DNA from 2 places in the Amycolatopsis sp. NPDC021455 genome. Region 2 is predicted to be linked to the other one. Evidence: riboswitches for the same ligand, from Rfam matches in the RefSeq annotation. Region 2 holds a riboswitch; the other holds the start of a gene.
The links. Region 2 has a riboswitch for thiamine pyrophosphate ahead of AB0G28_RS29555 (thiamine ABC transporter substrate-binding protein). Riboswitches for the same ligand answer to the same signal wherever they lie in the genome.
Positions count from the first base shown of each region.

Region 1 (7,383 bases), on a different contig from region 2:
GCCTGGTCGACCGTCGGGTTGTGGGCGTCGATGGCCGGCGCGACGTTCTGCGCGTCGGTCATCACGACGTAGTAGTGGTTGGCGTCGTACCACCACGGCCCGGTCTGGGTCACCCACGCGTTCGCGTCGCCGTCGAACACGACGAACCACGGCTTGAGGTCGGCGGTGTACTTGTCCCGCGGGTCACCGCCGGCCGCGCCGTGCACGGTCGGGAAGATGTTCGCGTCGCCGATGCGGCCCGCGTTCTTCAGGCCGATCAGGTAACGCGCGTACTCGACGTCCGTGTGCAGCGTGTCGGTCGGGTTCCCCTCCTCGACCGTGCCGGGGATGATCTCGGTGATCACGCGGCCCCGCAACGCGTCCACGGACGGCCAGTTGTCCGCTTTGGCCGCGTCGTCGAGCGTGGCATAGCCACCGAGCAGTTCGGACGGCCGGAACGCGACGCTGCCGAGGTGCGAACGGAACGTCGCGTCCAGCTCGTCCGGGCCCATGCCCGTGTTGTCCGAGAAGCCGGTCTTCATCTCGAGCTTCAGCGTGATCGGCGTGTGCCCGGGGTGGGCGGCCAGCCAGATCCGGATGTCGTCGAGGCAGTACTCCAGGTTCTTGTTCTTCCCGCCGGAGTACAGCTGCGACGCCGAAGTCGCCGCGACGCAGTTGTTCTGGTTCCCCAGCGGGTTCGAGTGGCTGACCTTCCACTCGTGGGTGAAGAAGTCCGGCCAGACGTCCAGCTCGATCAGCGACGAGCCCGCGTCGAGTGCCTGGGCGAGATAGCCGTAGGCCGCCGGGTCGTACGTGTTGTGCACGCCGACGGTCGTGACGTGGGAGAGCTTGGGACCGTCCGCATGGGCTGCCGTCGCCCCGGAGAACGCGAGAGCGGCCGTGAGGACTGCCACCGAGAAGAGCTTCATCCAGGCTCCTTCGAACGTGAGTAACGTTCACAATGTCCCACCGTGGTTGACTGTTGATGAAGCAAAAGAGGCCGCTGATCCAATACTGTGACGCGAAGCGTCTCCGTTGAGGGCGGTGGCGGGGGCATGGATGGACTAGACCAGAAGTCGGGAAACCACCATGACGACGAGCCTTCCGACCGCGTTGACCATCGCCGGCTCGGACTCCGGCGGCGCCGCCGGGCTGCAGGCCGACCTGCGCACGTTCCTGACCTGTGGCGTCCACGGCCTGGTCGCGGTCACCGCCGTCACCGTCCAGAACACCCTGGGTGTGCACGACCGCGCCGACCTGCCGCCGCACATCGTGGCCGGGCAGATCGAGGCCGTGGCGGCCGACATGGGCGTCGGCGCGGCGAAGACCGGCATGCTGGCCTCGGCCGAGATCATCCACGCCGTCGCGGCGGCGTGCGACAACGCCGAAATCGGGCGCGACGCGAAGATCCCGTTCGTCGTCGACCCGGTGGCCGCGTCGATGCACGGCCACCCGCTGTTCGACGAGGCCGGCCTGCACGCCCTGCGCGACGAGCTGCTGCCGCGCGCGACCGTGCTCACCCCGAACCTCGACGAGGTCCGGCTGCTCACCGGGATGACCGTGACCGACCGCGAGGGCATGCACACCGCGGCCGTCGTCCTGCACCGGATGGGCCCGCGGTACGTCCTGGTCAAGAGCGGCCACCTGCAGGCCGACCCCGAGTGCGTCGACCTCCTCTTCGACGGCTCGACGTTCGTGGAGCTGCCGGGCCGGCGTTACGCGACCCCGCACACGCACGGCGCGGGCGACACGATGGCGTCGGCGCTCACCGCGGGCCTGGCCAAGGGGATGTCCGTGGTCGAGGCCGCGCGGTACGGCAAGTGGTTCGTCTCGCACGCCGTCGAGCACGCCTACCCGATGGGCGCCAAGGTCGGCCCGGTCTCGGCGTTCTGGCGGCTGGCTCCCGAAGAGCGCTGAGGCGTCAGCCGAGCGCCTGGTGGCCGAGCGCGCGCAGCACGTCGGCCAGCCAGACCAGCCCGTAGCCGACCACCCGGTCGGGGTCGTCGGCCATCGCCACCAGCTGCTCCGGCGTCAGCTCCCAGAACAGGTCACGCTCGAGCGTGACCGAGCCACCGGAACGCTCGACGTGCGCCAGCAGCAGCTCGGCCACCTCGCGTAGCCGGTCCAGGGGGATTTCCGTGCCCTCGCTCATCACGGGCAGTTCCCGAGCAGCTTGTCGAGCTGTTCCTGGCACCCGCGGATCTCGGTTTCCAGGTGCCTGATCCTGCCGTTGATGACGCTCTCCCTGATCTCCGGACTCTTGTTGCGGTACTCCTCGAGCTTCTGCTGCTGCTCGGGCTCGTCGCCATCGCGACGGCCCCGCCGCCGACCGCCGCGGCCCCGCCCGCGACGGCGATCGCCCCGCCTTCGACCAGCCCGCAGGGTTCGACGATGACGCCCGCGACGGTGCCCACGATCGCGGCGCCGATGCCGACCTTGCACCAGAACCCGCGCGCCCGGAGGAACACCAAGGACTGACCAGCCCTTCTTTCAGCGGAAAACTCCGGCCGAAAAGCGGCAAGCCGAAGCTATCCGCCCAATCCGGCCTGTGACTCCTGGCACAGCGGAGGCCACCGTTACGATTTGCCCGTTTACATCCTCGAACAGGCAGGGGAACGGCCTTGACCGGGCGGGCGCGGGTGGCGAAGGTCCTGGAGGACCGCCGCTTCCAGAACTTCATCATCGCCGTGATCGTCTTCAACGCGGTCACGCTCGGCATGGAGACGTCGAAGTCGGTGATGGACGGCTACGGCGGGCTGCTGCACGTCCTCGACCACATCGCGCTCGGCATCTTCGTCGCCGAACTGCTGGCGAAGTTCTACGCCTACCGCGGCGGCTTCTTCCGCGACAACTGGAACATCTTCGACCTGCTGGTGGTGGGCATCGCCGTGATCCCGGCGACCGGGCCGTTCGCGGTGCTGCGGTCGTTGCGCGTGCTCCGGGTGCTGCGGCTGATCTCGGTCGTGCCGTCGATGCGGAAGGTCGTTTCCGGGCTGCTCGCCGCGATCCCGGGGATGGCGTCGATCGCCGCGCTGCTCGCGCTGATCATCTTCGTGGCCGGCGTGATGGCGACGAAGCTGTTCGGCGGCATCGACCCGGGCGACTTCGGCGACCTCGGCACGTCGCTGTTCACGCTGTTCCAGGTGATGACCGGCGAGGCGTGGCCGGACATCGCGAAGACGATCATGGCACAGGCCCCGATGGCCTGGATCTTCTTCGTCGTCTACATCCTGGTGTCCAGCTTCGCGGTGCTGAACCTGTTCATCGCCGTCGTCGTCAGCGGCATGGAGGACGAACTGCGCCAGGACATCCGCGAGGAAGAGGCGAAGCAGGCCGAAGCGCAGGCCGCCGCGAACCGCGAAATCCTCCAAGAGCTCCGCTCCCTGCGCGCGGAGCTGGCCGAACTGCGGCGCGAGCAGGCGGCTTAGTCGTCCGCGATCAGGGCCTCGAGAGCCGGGATCGCCGCCGTCAGGGCTTCGCGGTGCTCGGGCGAAAGCCGGTCGAGACGCCGGTTCAGCTCCTGCACCCGGGTCGAGCGGACGCCGGAGACGAGCCGCTCGCCCTCTTCGGTCGCCTTCGCCAGCCACGCCCGCCGGTCGACCGGGTCGGACTCGCGGCTGACGTACCCGGCCTCGACCAGGGACGCGATGATCCGCGACATCGTCGCCGCGGCGACGCCCTCCTTCGCCGCGAGGTCACCGAGCCGGAGCTGGCCGGCGTGTACCAGCGTCGCCAGGGCCGAAATGGCGCCGTGGCCCGGCCCGGGCACGCCCGCCTGCCGCAGTGACCGGGACAGCCTGCCGACGGCGAGGTACAACCTGCCCGAGACGTCCTGGACCGATGTGCTGGTCACGGCTGGCTCCTTCTGCCCTCACCGGAAATGCCGTCCACCTTACGGGCTCCCGGTGCGCGCTCGGCGTGAAGGCGCCCTGGTTCACCGGGGTGGACTCGACGCCTGCGCCCAGAAGCGCTGCGGCACGCGCCCCGCACCGCGGGCCAGGTGACCGGCGACGACGGCCGCGCGCATCGCCGACGCCATCCGTTCGGGGTCCGCCGCCCGGGTGACGGCCGTGGACAGCAGCACGGCGTCGCAGCCGAGCTCCATCGCCAGCGTCGCGTCCGAGGCCGTGCCGATTCCGGCGTCCAGGATCACCGGCACGTTCGCCCGCGACACGATCAGCTCGATGTTGTGCGGATTCCGGATGCCGAGGCCGGTGCCGATCGGCGCGCCCAGCGGCATCACCGCGGCACAGCCGGCCTCCTCCAGCCGCAGCGCGAGCACCGGGTCGTCGTTCGTGTAGGCGAACACGGTGAACCCGTCGGCGGTCAGCCGTTCGGCGGCGTCGAGGGTCTCGATCGGGTCCGGCAGCAGCGTCCGGTCGTCGGCGTGCACCTCGAGCTTGATCAGGTCGGTCTCGAGGGCCTCCCGCGCGAGTTGCGCGGTGAGGACGGCTTCCGCGGCCGTCCGGCAGCCCGCCGTGTTCGGCAGCAGCTCGATGCCGAGCCTCCGGAGGAGCTCGAGGACGCCGGAGCCGCCTTCGGCGTCGGCGCGGCGCATGGCGACGGTGGTCAGCTCGGTCCCGGACGCGACCAGCGCGCGTTCGAGGACGGCGAGGTTGGCGGCGCCGCCGGTGCCGATGATCAGCCGGGACGTCAGCTTGCAGGTGCCGATGACCAGCGGTTCTTCGTCCATTTCAGCCTCCCTGGACCGCGGTGAGCACGTCGACGCCCGCCCCCTTGGGCACGGCGGTGGCCGACCAGTCGGCACGGCGGACGACGACGCCGTCGACCGCGACGGCGATGCCCGGCCGCTGCCCGCCGGTGGCGTCGAGGACGTCGGCGACGGTCGCGCCGTCGGGGAACTCCGTCCATTCGCCGTTGACCTTGATCTCCATCAGACGTGCTCCTTCTGGTGCAGGCGGGCGGGCGAAGCGGCTTCGGTCCCCTCGGGCGGCTTCTCCCCCTCGAGCCAGGCGACCACGGCGTCCGCGGTCACCGGGGCCATCAGCAGGCCGTTGCGGTGGTGGCCGGTGGCGGCGAAAACACTGCCGTCCAAGGCGCCGAGGTACGGCAGCGCGTCCCGGCTGCCGGCGCGCAGGCCGGCGGCGGTCTCGACCAGCTCGTACTCGGTGATCGCGGGGAAGACGCGTTCGGCGCCCTCGATCAGCTCACGCACGCCGCGTGCGGTGACGGCCTGGTCGAACCCGGCCTCGTACTGGGTGGCGCCGAGGACGAGCTCGGAGTCACCGCGCGGGACGAGGTAGATCGGGCGGCCCTCGACGACGGCCCGGACGGTGTGCGTGGGCGGCGGCAGGCACCCGCGGCGGGGCCTGAGCCGGAGGATCTCACCCTTGAGCGGGCGGACGGCGTCGGCGAGCAGCGGGTGCAGCCGCCCGGTCCAGGCGCCCGCGGCGAGCACGACGGCCTCGGCGTCCGGGAGCTCTTCGACGCGCTCACGCCGGAACCGGACGTTTCGCTTTTCGCAGGCCGCGTACAGCGCGTTGAGGAGTTTCCGGTTGTCCACGGCCAGGTCGCCGGGCACGTGAAGTCCACTTCGGACGGATCCGGCGCCGGGTTCGAGCCGCTTGACCTCCCGGCCGGTGAGCCGCTCGGCCGCGCGGCCGAGCTCGTGGAGGTGGCCGGCCAGGATGTCCAGGTAGCCGGCGTCGGCGCTGTCGAAGGCGACGACGAGCGTCCCGTGCCCGGCCAGCCCGGGGTCGACGCCCTCTTCCTCGAGGTCGCGGGCGAAGTCCGGCCAGCGTTTCAGTGACTCTTCGCCGAGGCGGAGGACGTCCTCCTCGCCCGGCCAGGCCTCGGTGACGGGGGCGAGCATGCCCCCGGCCAGCCAGGACGCGCCGCCGCGGACGGGTTCGGGGTCGTAGAGGGTGACCCGGTGGTTGTTCGCGGCGGCTCGCCACGCCGTGGACAGGCCGATCACGCCGCCGCCCACCACTGCCAGGTTCGTCATGGAATCACGCTCCCTGCGCCGGCATGACCCGGATCAGGTTCCACGGTCGGAGCGGCAGCTCCCTCTCAGCCCGTGCCTCGGGCTCCCGTGCGGACACGTCCACCCTAACGCGCGGGGTACGGTCGCCGCTATGCCTGCCCTCTCCGGTGACAAGATCCGAGCCCGCCTCGACGCGGCACGCCTGTACCTCTGCACGGACGCCCGCACTTCGCGTGGGGACCTGGCTGCCTTCGCCGACGCGGCCCTCGCGGGCGGCGTCGACGTCATCCAGCTGCGCGACAAGACCGGCGCCCTGGAGGCGGCCGGCGAGATCGCGGCGCTGGAGGTGCTGGCGGAGGCGTGCGCCCGCCACGGAGCGTTGCTGTCGGTGAACGACCGGGCCGACGTGGCGCTGGCGGTCGGTGCCGACGTGCTCCACCTGGGCCAGGACGACATCCCGGTCCCGCTGGCCCGCCGCATCCTGGGCGACGAGGTGGTGATCGGCCGGTCGACGCACTCCCTCGACCAGGCCCTGGCCGCGGCCGCGGAGCCCGGGGTCGACTACTTCTGCACGGGCCCGTGCTGGCCGACACCGACCAAGCCGGGCCGCCCGGCACCGGGCCTGGACCTGGTCCGCGCGACGGCGGCCTGGGCCCCGGACCGGCCGTGGTTCGCGATCGGCGGCATCGGCTCGGACCGGCTGCCTTCGGTGCTGGAGGCCGGGGCGTCCCGGATCGTGGTGGTCCGGGCGATCACCGACGCCGAGGACCCCGAGGCAGCGGCGCGGGAGCTGCGCGCCCGCCTGGTCTGACGTTCATGAGGGGCACCCTCATGGCTCTTGTGTCCATGAAGGTGCCCCTCATGGCCTTCACGGGGCCGGAGTGGTCGCGGCCGCGCCCTTGCTGGTCGGCGGCGTCGCCGTCGTGGCCGGGGCCGAGGTCGACGGCTGCTGCGTCGTCGTGCTCGGGGTCGGTGTCGGGGACTCCGACGAGGTCGTCGGAGTCGTCGACGTGGCCGAGGGCGTCGTGGTCGTCTCCGTCGGGGAAACCTGCGTGTCGTCCGTCGGGGCCGTCGGGGTCGTCGACGGGGTCTTGTCCGTCGTGCCTGATCCGCCGCCGAAGATCTTGCCCACGCTCGCGCCCGTTCCGCCCGCGACCTTGCCGTCCGTCGCCGCGTCGACGCCGACCATCGAGAGGATCGCCACCACGAACGCCACGGCGCTCGTGCCGATGATCAGCGGCCAGCGCAGCTTCCGGAGCCGGGACGACAGCCGCGGTTCGTCCGGAGGCGGCTTGAGCTGGACCGTCGGCTGGTCGGTGATGTCCACGGCGTGTCCGCGCCGGCGGATTCCCGACGTGGCCAGCTGGCGCGCCTTGAGCGCCGCTTCGCGGGTTCGCTGCAGCGAGCGCAGGTACAGCTCGCTGCCGACCGTCGACACCACGCTCGCCACGCCGGCG
Region 1 is NZ_JBFACT010000075.1:24,342-31,724, forward strand. It holds gene AB0G28_RS42405 (phosphatidylinositol-specific phospholipase C domain-containing protein) at 1-908, opposite strand, end outside; gene thiD (bifunctional hydroxymethylpyrimidine kinase/phosphomethylpyrimidine kinase) at 1,069-1,896, shown strand; gene AB0G28_RS42415 (hypothetical protein) at 1,901-2,131, opposite strand; gene AB0G28_RS42420 (hypothetical protein) at 2,194-2,457, shown strand; gene AB0G28_RS42425 (ion transporter) at 2,601-3,407, shown strand; gene AB0G28_RS42430 (MarR family transcriptional regulator) at 3,404-3,832, opposite strand; gene AB0G28_RS42435 (thiazole synthase) at 3,914-4,672, opposite strand; gene thiS (sulfur carrier protein ThiS) at 4,674-4,874, opposite strand; gene thiO (glycine oxidase ThiO) at 4,874-5,947, opposite strand; TPP riboswitch at 5,941-6,046, opposite strand; gene thiE (thiamine phosphate synthase) at 6,078-6,737, shown strand; gene AB0G28_RS42455 (hypothetical protein) at 6,795-7,383, opposite strand, start outside.
Region 1: another riboswitch for thiamine pyrophosphate. It lies ahead of thiO (glycine oxidase ThiO); the one in region 2 lies ahead of AB0G28_RS29555 (thiamine ABC transporter substrate-binding protein).

Region 2 (7,383 bases):
TGACGGGCCTGATCATCAACGGCACGGACTCGCTGTTCACGCTGTCGGGCACCACGCTGTCGCTGGGTGGCGCGCTGGCCCGGATCCTGCTGATGGCGGGCTGGGTGGTGCTCCAGCTGTGGGCGGTCGGCGCGGTGGCGCTGGCGATCTCGAGCTGGACGGAACACCCGATGCTGGTGGTGGCCTCGGTCCTGGCCGGCGACATCGTGTTCACCATCCTGGGGTTCCTGACGTCGCTGGACTGGCTGCACCCGTTCCTGCTGACGCAGAACTGGTCGCTGGCACCGGCGGAGGTCCTGCAGGACCCGATGGGCACGCAGATGCTGGGCGAGGGCGCCCTGCGCGCGGCGTGCTACATCGTGATCGGCCTCTCACTGGCCTACGCACGCCTCTCCACCCGCGATGGTTGAGGCCAAGGTCCGTGAAGGCCTCCTTACCGGCCATAAGAGCCGGTAAGGAGGCCTTCACGGCTTTGGGCGCCCCACCACCGCGAGGCCGTCGGGGTCGAGCGTGAGCCGCACTGTGTCCCCGGTGCGCAGGTCCGAGGCCGCCGGGGCCACTGCGTCCACAGTGGACTCAGTCAGGCGTACCACCAGCCGTACGTGTTCCCGGCGGTGGACCGCGGCCACCACCTCACCGCTCACCCCGGAAACCGCGACCCGTAGCGCGTGCGGCCGCAACCCCAGCCGCACCGGGCCGTCGTCGACGTCCGGCAGCGCCACCTCACCCAGCGCCGTCCGGACCACTCCGCCCGCCGCGACGCCGTCGGTGAACGTCGTGACACCCAGGAACCGGGCCACGCCGTCGTCCGCCGGGTTGCGCCAGACGCGGCGGACCGCGCCCTCCTGGCGGACCTCGCCCGCGTCCAGGACCGCGACCCGGTCGGCCAGCGTGAACGCCTCCTCCTGGTCGTGCGTCACCAGCAGCGCCGTGATCTTGCTGCGCCGCAACAGGTCCGCCAGATCGATGGCCAGCTGCTCGCGCAACCCGGCGTCCAAACCGGACAGTGGCTCGTCCAGCAACAGCAGCCGCGGCTTCGGTGCCAGTGCCCGCGCCAGCGCCACCCGCTGGGCCTGGCCGCCGGACAGCTCGGTCACCCGGCGCTTCTCGAAACCGGAAAGGCCGACCAGCTCCAGCAGCTCGGCCACGCGCGGCGCCCACCGCGCCCGGGGCACACCGTGCATCCGCAGGCCGAACGCGATGTTCGCGGCGACGTCGCGGTGGGCGAACAGCTGGCCGTCCTGGAACACCAGGCCGAACCCGCGCCGGTGCACCGGCACCGCGCCGAGGTCCTCGCCGTCCCAGCTCACCGAGCCGCGCGCCGACGGTTCCAGTCCCGTGATCGCGCGCAGCAGCGTCGACTTCCCCGAGCCCGACGGGCCGAGCAGCGCCAGGACCTCGCCGTCGGCGATGTCCAGCCGGGCATCGCGCACGGCCGCGAATGATCCATAGTGGACAGTCAGGTCCCGCACCGACAGCGCCATCAGAACTCTCCCACCCCGCCGCGCCCGAGCCGGTCGATCAGCGCGACCGCCAGCACCGTCACGAGCATCAGCAGCGCGCAGGCCGCGTACGCCATCTGGTTGTTCAGCTCTCCCGGGCGCGCCATCAGCGTCGCGACCGCGACCGGCAGCGTCGGCGCCGTCGGCCGGGCGAGGAAGCTCGTCGCGCCGAACTCGCCGAGAGCCACCACGAACCCGAACCCCGCGGCCGCGACCAGCGGACGCAGCGTCAGCGGCAGGTCGATCTCCCGCCACACCCGCAGCGGGCTCGCCCCGAGCGTCGACGCGGCCTGCCGCAGCCGGACGTCGACCGCGCGCAGCACCGGCAGCACCATCCGCACGACCAGCGGGATGATCACCAGCGCCTGAGCCAGCGGCACCAGGTAGGGCGACGTCCGGAGGTCGCCGGGCAGCGCGTCGAGCGTCACCAGGTAGCCGAACCCGACGGTCACCGCCGACACCCCGAGCGGCAGCATCAGCACGGCGTCCATCGTCTCGCCGAGCCCACGCGCGGCCTTCGTGGCGGACCGGCGCAGCGCCACCAGCACCACGGACGCGAGCACGCCGACCACCATCGCCAGCAGCGTCGCGTCCACGGCCACCTTCAGCGAGTTCAGCGCGGCGTCCCAGCCGGACACTTGCAACGCGCCCTTCTCCCCGGTGCTCGTGAGCGCCCGGTAACCGGCGAGACTCCAGCCGTCCTCAGTGGACACGGACTCGGCGAGCAGCGCGACGATCGGCGTCAGCAGCAGTCCCAGCACGACGCCGGCGGCCCCGACGACCCACCACTCGCCACCTCTCGGCCGCCGCACACCGCCGGAGCCGATCCTGGCGCCCTCTTTGCGCCGCCGTGCCAGCCCGCCGAGCACCAGCGCGGCGACCACGGCCGCGAACTGGATCAGCGACAGCGCCGCCGCGCCCGAGAGGTCCAGGAGGTCGACCGTCCGCAGGTAGATCTCGGTTTCCAGGGTCCGGTACCGGGCGCCGCCGAGGATCAGGACGACACCGAAACTGGTGGCGCAGAACAGGAACACCACGGCCGCGGCCGACGCGATGGCGGGCGCCAGCGCGGGCAGCGTCACCGACCGGAAGGCCCGCCACGGCGAGGCGCCCAGCGCGCGGGCGGCGTCGGCCGTCCGCGGATCCAGCCGCGCCCACAGCCCGGCGACGGTCCGCGCGACGACGGCGACGTTGAAGAAGGCGTTGGCCAGCACGATCGGCAGCACGCCGCCGTCCGGCCACAGCGCGCGGAACGCGAGCCCGACGACGACCGTCGGCAGCACGAACGGCACCAGCACCAGCGTCCGCGCCAAGCCGACGCCGGGCAGCCGCACCCGCGCGAGCAGGAACGCGACCGGCAGCCCGGCCAGCACCGCCACGGCCGTCGACGCGGCCGCCGTCGCGACGGTGAACCAGGCCAGCTGCCAGGTCCGCGGGTCGCCGAGCACGACGTCGAGTCCGCCGGCGGCGAACCCGCGGCCGACGATCGCCACCACCGGCCAGGCGAAGAAGACGACCAGGAAGCCGATCGGTGCGAGGCCGAGCAGCGCCAGGCCGAGCCCGCGGGCAGTCCGCGGCGGGGCCAGGACTGCTGCTTTTCGGGGGTTCCGGGTGGCGGAGCCCCCGGCCCGGGGCGGAGGCCCGGATGTCACTGCAGGAGCGTGCGCCATTCGTCGATCCACTTCTCGCGTCCGGCCTGCACCTGGTCCGGCGGCAGCGTCTGCGGCTTCTGCGGCAGCGGCGCCACCTGCGCCCAGCCCGCGGGCAGGTCGACGCCCTGGCGCGCCGGGTAGACGTACATGTTGGCCGCGACGGTCGCCTGGAACTGCTGCGAGAGCAGGAAGTCGACGACCTTGCGCGCGTTCTCGGCCTGCTTGCCGTTCGCCAGCACGCCGGCGTACTCGACCTGCCGGTAGCAGGTGTCGAGCAGCGCCTTCGTGCGCGGCTTGCCGTCGTCGCCGACCTCGGCGGCCGGTGAGGACGCGTACGAGACGACGATCGGGCGCGGCCCCTTGCCGGACGAGCCGGAGAACTGCTTGGTGTAGGCCTCTTCCCAGCCGCTGACCACCTTGACGCCGTTGGCCTTGAGCTTGGCCCAGTAGTCCTTCCAGCCGCTGTCGCCGAACTTCGCGATGGTGCCGAGCAGGAAGGCGAGCCCGGGCGACGCCGTCGCCGGGTCCTCGGCGACCAGCAGGTCCTTGTACTTCGGGTCGGCCAGGTCGTCGTAGGTCGACGGCGCCGGGATCCCCTTGGCGGTGAAGTAGTTCGTGTCGACGTTGACGCAGACGTCGCCGACGTCGACCGCGGAGAGCCGGTGCTCGGGGTCGACGGCGTAGCGCTGCGGCCCGCGGTCGGCCTCCGGGCTGGTGTAGGGCTCGAAGACGCCCTCGGTGAGCGCGCGGGAAGCGAAGGTGGAGTCGACACCGTAGGCGACGTCGCCGATCGGGTTGGCCTTCGTCAGCACGAGCTTGTTGGTCAGCGATCCGGCGTCGCCCTGCTTGAGCACGGAGATCTTGATGCCGGACTGCCGCTGGAACGCGTCGAGCACGTCCTGCGGCGCCAGGAAGGAATCGTGCGTGACGAGGGTGACGGTGGGCGTCTGCTGCGAGCCACCGTCACCGCTCGACAGCGAGCATCCCGCGGCGACGGCGCCGACGACGGCGATGGCCGTCGCAGCCCTGCGTTTCATCTACCCTCCTGCACTTCGCCGGACGAGGAGGTCGAGCCCTCCCATCGCCGGCATGATCCGGTCAGGTGCGAACGGTCGCGGGTGACCCGCCTCTCAGCCCGGCTCACCGGACTCCCGTGGCAAAGGTGCAGCGTAGTCGAGGACGGACGACCATGGAGACATGACGGAAATCTTGAGCGACTCCGAGGCCGACGGACGGTTGGGTGCCGGTTGGACGCGTTCCGGATCGGTGATCTCCCGGGAGGTGGAGCTGGCGAGCTTCCCGCAGGCGATCGAAGTGGTGAACCGGGTGGCGGAACTCGCCGAGGCCGCCGACCACCACCCGGACATCGACATCCGCTGGCGCACGCTGACCTTCCGGCTCAGCACCCACTCGGCGGGCGGCCTGACGGAGAAGGACTTTTCTTTGGCGGCCCAGATCGACTCGGTCATCTCGGGACTGTGATCTCGGTAACGCTGAGTGCACTTTTCCGGGGGTTTGACGTCTCTCGGTTACCGGAATCTTCGGGAGGGAGACAAGACATGACCCAGGCAATCGTGGTCGGAACGGCGGCGTTCGCATCGATGGTGGCGGCGGCCGGCGGTGTGCTCTGGTTCACCGCCCGCAACCGCCGTCACCTGGACGGTTGAGAGTTCGATCACAGAGGCTAACGCCGGGCATGATCGGCGCGCTGTTCCTGCGGAAGCATCGGTTTCACCCTGTGAGGAACACCCGTGAACAGCACTCTCACCGCCGCCCAGCGCGCCTGGATCAACGCTCTTGCCCCCGCGGTGGTGTTGATCGCCATCGCCCTGCCGGGCCTGCTCGGCTGACAGCGACGCCGCCGCCCCGCTTCAGGGCAGCGGCGTTTTCGTCATCACCCGACCCGGATCCGGTCGGGCGGCGGAAAGGCCGCCGGTGGCTCGTCACCGGTAGACCAGTACTCCAGGCAGGACAGGTGCCCCTCCTCGGCGAAAACGATGAGCCCGCCACCGGGCACGTCGGCTTCGACCGCGACCGGGGCGTCGGCGACCACCGCGACCGGCAGGGTCCGGTCGACTTCCAGATTGATGCTCGGGCAACCGCAGCCGCAGCGACCGGTCACCCGGGCCGTGGCGGCCTGCGCCCGCAGCTCCACCGCACCGGGGAAGTCCGCCGCGAGCAGCGTGTCCAGTGTCGTCCGTTGTGTCCAGTGTCGTCCGTTCGTTCGGCGTGAGCGGACGGGTCGAAGCGTCGCCCACGATCAGTAGCGGGACATGTTCGGGATCGTCTTCTCGGCGAGCCCGATGAGATCCTCGACCTTCGCCACGTCGGCCGTCACGTCCTCGGCGGTCACCGCGGGCGCCTCGGAAGAACGGTAGGCGACTTCGTTGCGCCGGGCCCGCATCCGGTTGAAGGGACGCAGAAGCGACCCGAGCGGCGGATCGAGCTGCGCGAGGACCGCTTCGTAGACGGTTACGTGGCCACCACGGCTCGTCGCACGCAGGCCTTGGTTCTGCAGCACGGCCGCCAGCGCACGGCGTGCTCCGTCGTACGCCAGCGTGTAGGCGCCTTCCGGATCCGAATCCAGCAGCTGCCGCGCCGAAGCGACGTGCGTGCGGGCCCTGGCCAGCTCCGCCTCCGCGGCCTCGCGCGAAGCCGGGACGTGTTCGAGGGCGCCGCGCGCGATGAGCGCGTCGATCGTCGCGCGGCCCTGGTTCCACCGGGTCATCGGGTCTCCTGCTCGAGAGGCAGCGGGATCAGCGGACGCTCACGCACGCTGGTGAGAAACGGATCGGTGCTGCTGCTCGCCGCCCACGACGACGGCGAGATCCGGTGGACGTTGACCTCCCGGCCCAGCCGTCGCGACACGCCCTCGGCCAGGTCGAAGAGCGCGTCCGGGTCGGGCGAGCCGACGACGAGGACGTCGACGTCACCGGGCGGCGGTCCCGGCTCGCCGCTGTAGCGCGCGGCCCAGGACCCGTAGATGTAGGCCTCACGCACGCCCGCCAGGCCGGAAAGCGCCTCGGCGAGCAGCGGCATCGGCCCGAACGTGACCGCGAGGACCTCGCTCAACGGCCGGTAGAGCGGAGTGTCCGTACGGGCTTTGACGAGCCGGCTGCGGCCCACCCGCCGGTCTTCCAGGATGCCGCCGGCGACGAGCCGTTCGACCTCGCGCAACACGGCCGTCGGCGTGACAGCGCAAGCCTCCGCGAGCTCGGTGATGCTGTACTCGCGCTCCGGGTGCAGCAGCACCAGCGCGAGCAGCTCGCCCTGCATGCGCGAACGCAGCAGCGGCAGAAGGCTCGGCGAAGCTTTCATTGGGCGCAGTATATCCTGCGCCCAATGAAAACAACAGTCAGTAGTTGACGCTCACTCAGACGTTGAAGCGGAACTCGACCACGTCGCCGTCGGCCATGACGTAGTCCTTGCCCTCCATGCGGACCTTGCCCGCCGCGCGGGCCGCCGCCATCGAGCCCGCCTCCATCAGGTCGTCGTACGAGACGATCTCCGCCTTGATGAAACCGCGCTCGAAGTCCGTGTGGATGACGCCCGCCGCCTGGGGGGCCGTCGCGCCCTGGGGGATCGTCCACGCGCGGGACTCCTTCGGGCCCGCCGTCAGGTACGTCTGCAGGCCCAGCGTGTGGAAGCCCGCGCGGGCCAGCGAGTACAGCCCCGGCTCCGGCTGGCCGACCGACTCGAGCAGCTCGCGCACCGACTCCTCGTCGTCCAGCTCCAACAGCTCCGCCTCGACCTTCGCGTCGAGGAACACCGCGTCCGCCGGGGCGACCAGCTTCGTCAGCTCCTCGCGGCGCGCGTCGTCGGTGAGCACCGACTCGTCGGCGTTGAAGACGTACAGGAACGGCTTCGTCGTCAGCAGGCTCAGCTCGCGCAGCGCGTCGAAGTCGACTTCCTTCTGCGCCTGGAAGAGCGTGCGCCCGGCGTCGAGGATCTCCTTCGCCTTCTGGGCGTTGTCCAGCGCGGGCTTGTTCTCCTTCTTCGTCCGGGCTTCCTTCTCCAGCCGCGGCAGCGCCTTGTCGAGGGTCTGCAGGTCGGCGAGGATCAGCTCGGTGTTGATCGTCTCGATGTCGCTCGACGGGTCGATCCGGCCGTCGACGTGCACCACGTCGGGGTCGTCGAACACGCGGATGACCTGGCAGATCGCGTTGGCCTCACGGATGTTCGCGAGGAACTTGTTGCCCAGCCCGGCACCCTCGGACGCGCCCTTCACG
Region 2 is NZ_JBFACT010000032.1:79,612-86,994, forward strand. It holds gene AB0G28_RS29540 (ABC transporter permease subunit) at 1-410, shown strand, start outside; gene AB0G28_RS29545 (ABC transporter ATP-binding protein) at 465-1,484, opposite strand; gene AB0G28_RS29550 (iron ABC transporter permease) at 1,484-3,049, opposite strand; gene AB0G28_RS29555 (thiamine ABC transporter substrate-binding protein) at 3,151-4,191, opposite strand; TPP riboswitch at 4,214-4,319, opposite strand; gene AB0G28_RS29560 (4a-hydroxytetrahydrobiopterin dehydratase) at 4,352-4,636, shown strand; gene AB0G28_RS29565 (hypothetical protein) at 5,049-5,309, opposite strand; gene AB0G28_RS29570 (hypothetical protein) at 5,415-5,882, opposite strand; gene AB0G28_RS29575 (ArsR family transcriptional regulator) at 5,879-6,472, opposite strand; gene ychF (redox-regulated ATPase YchF) at 6,528-7,383, opposite strand, start outside.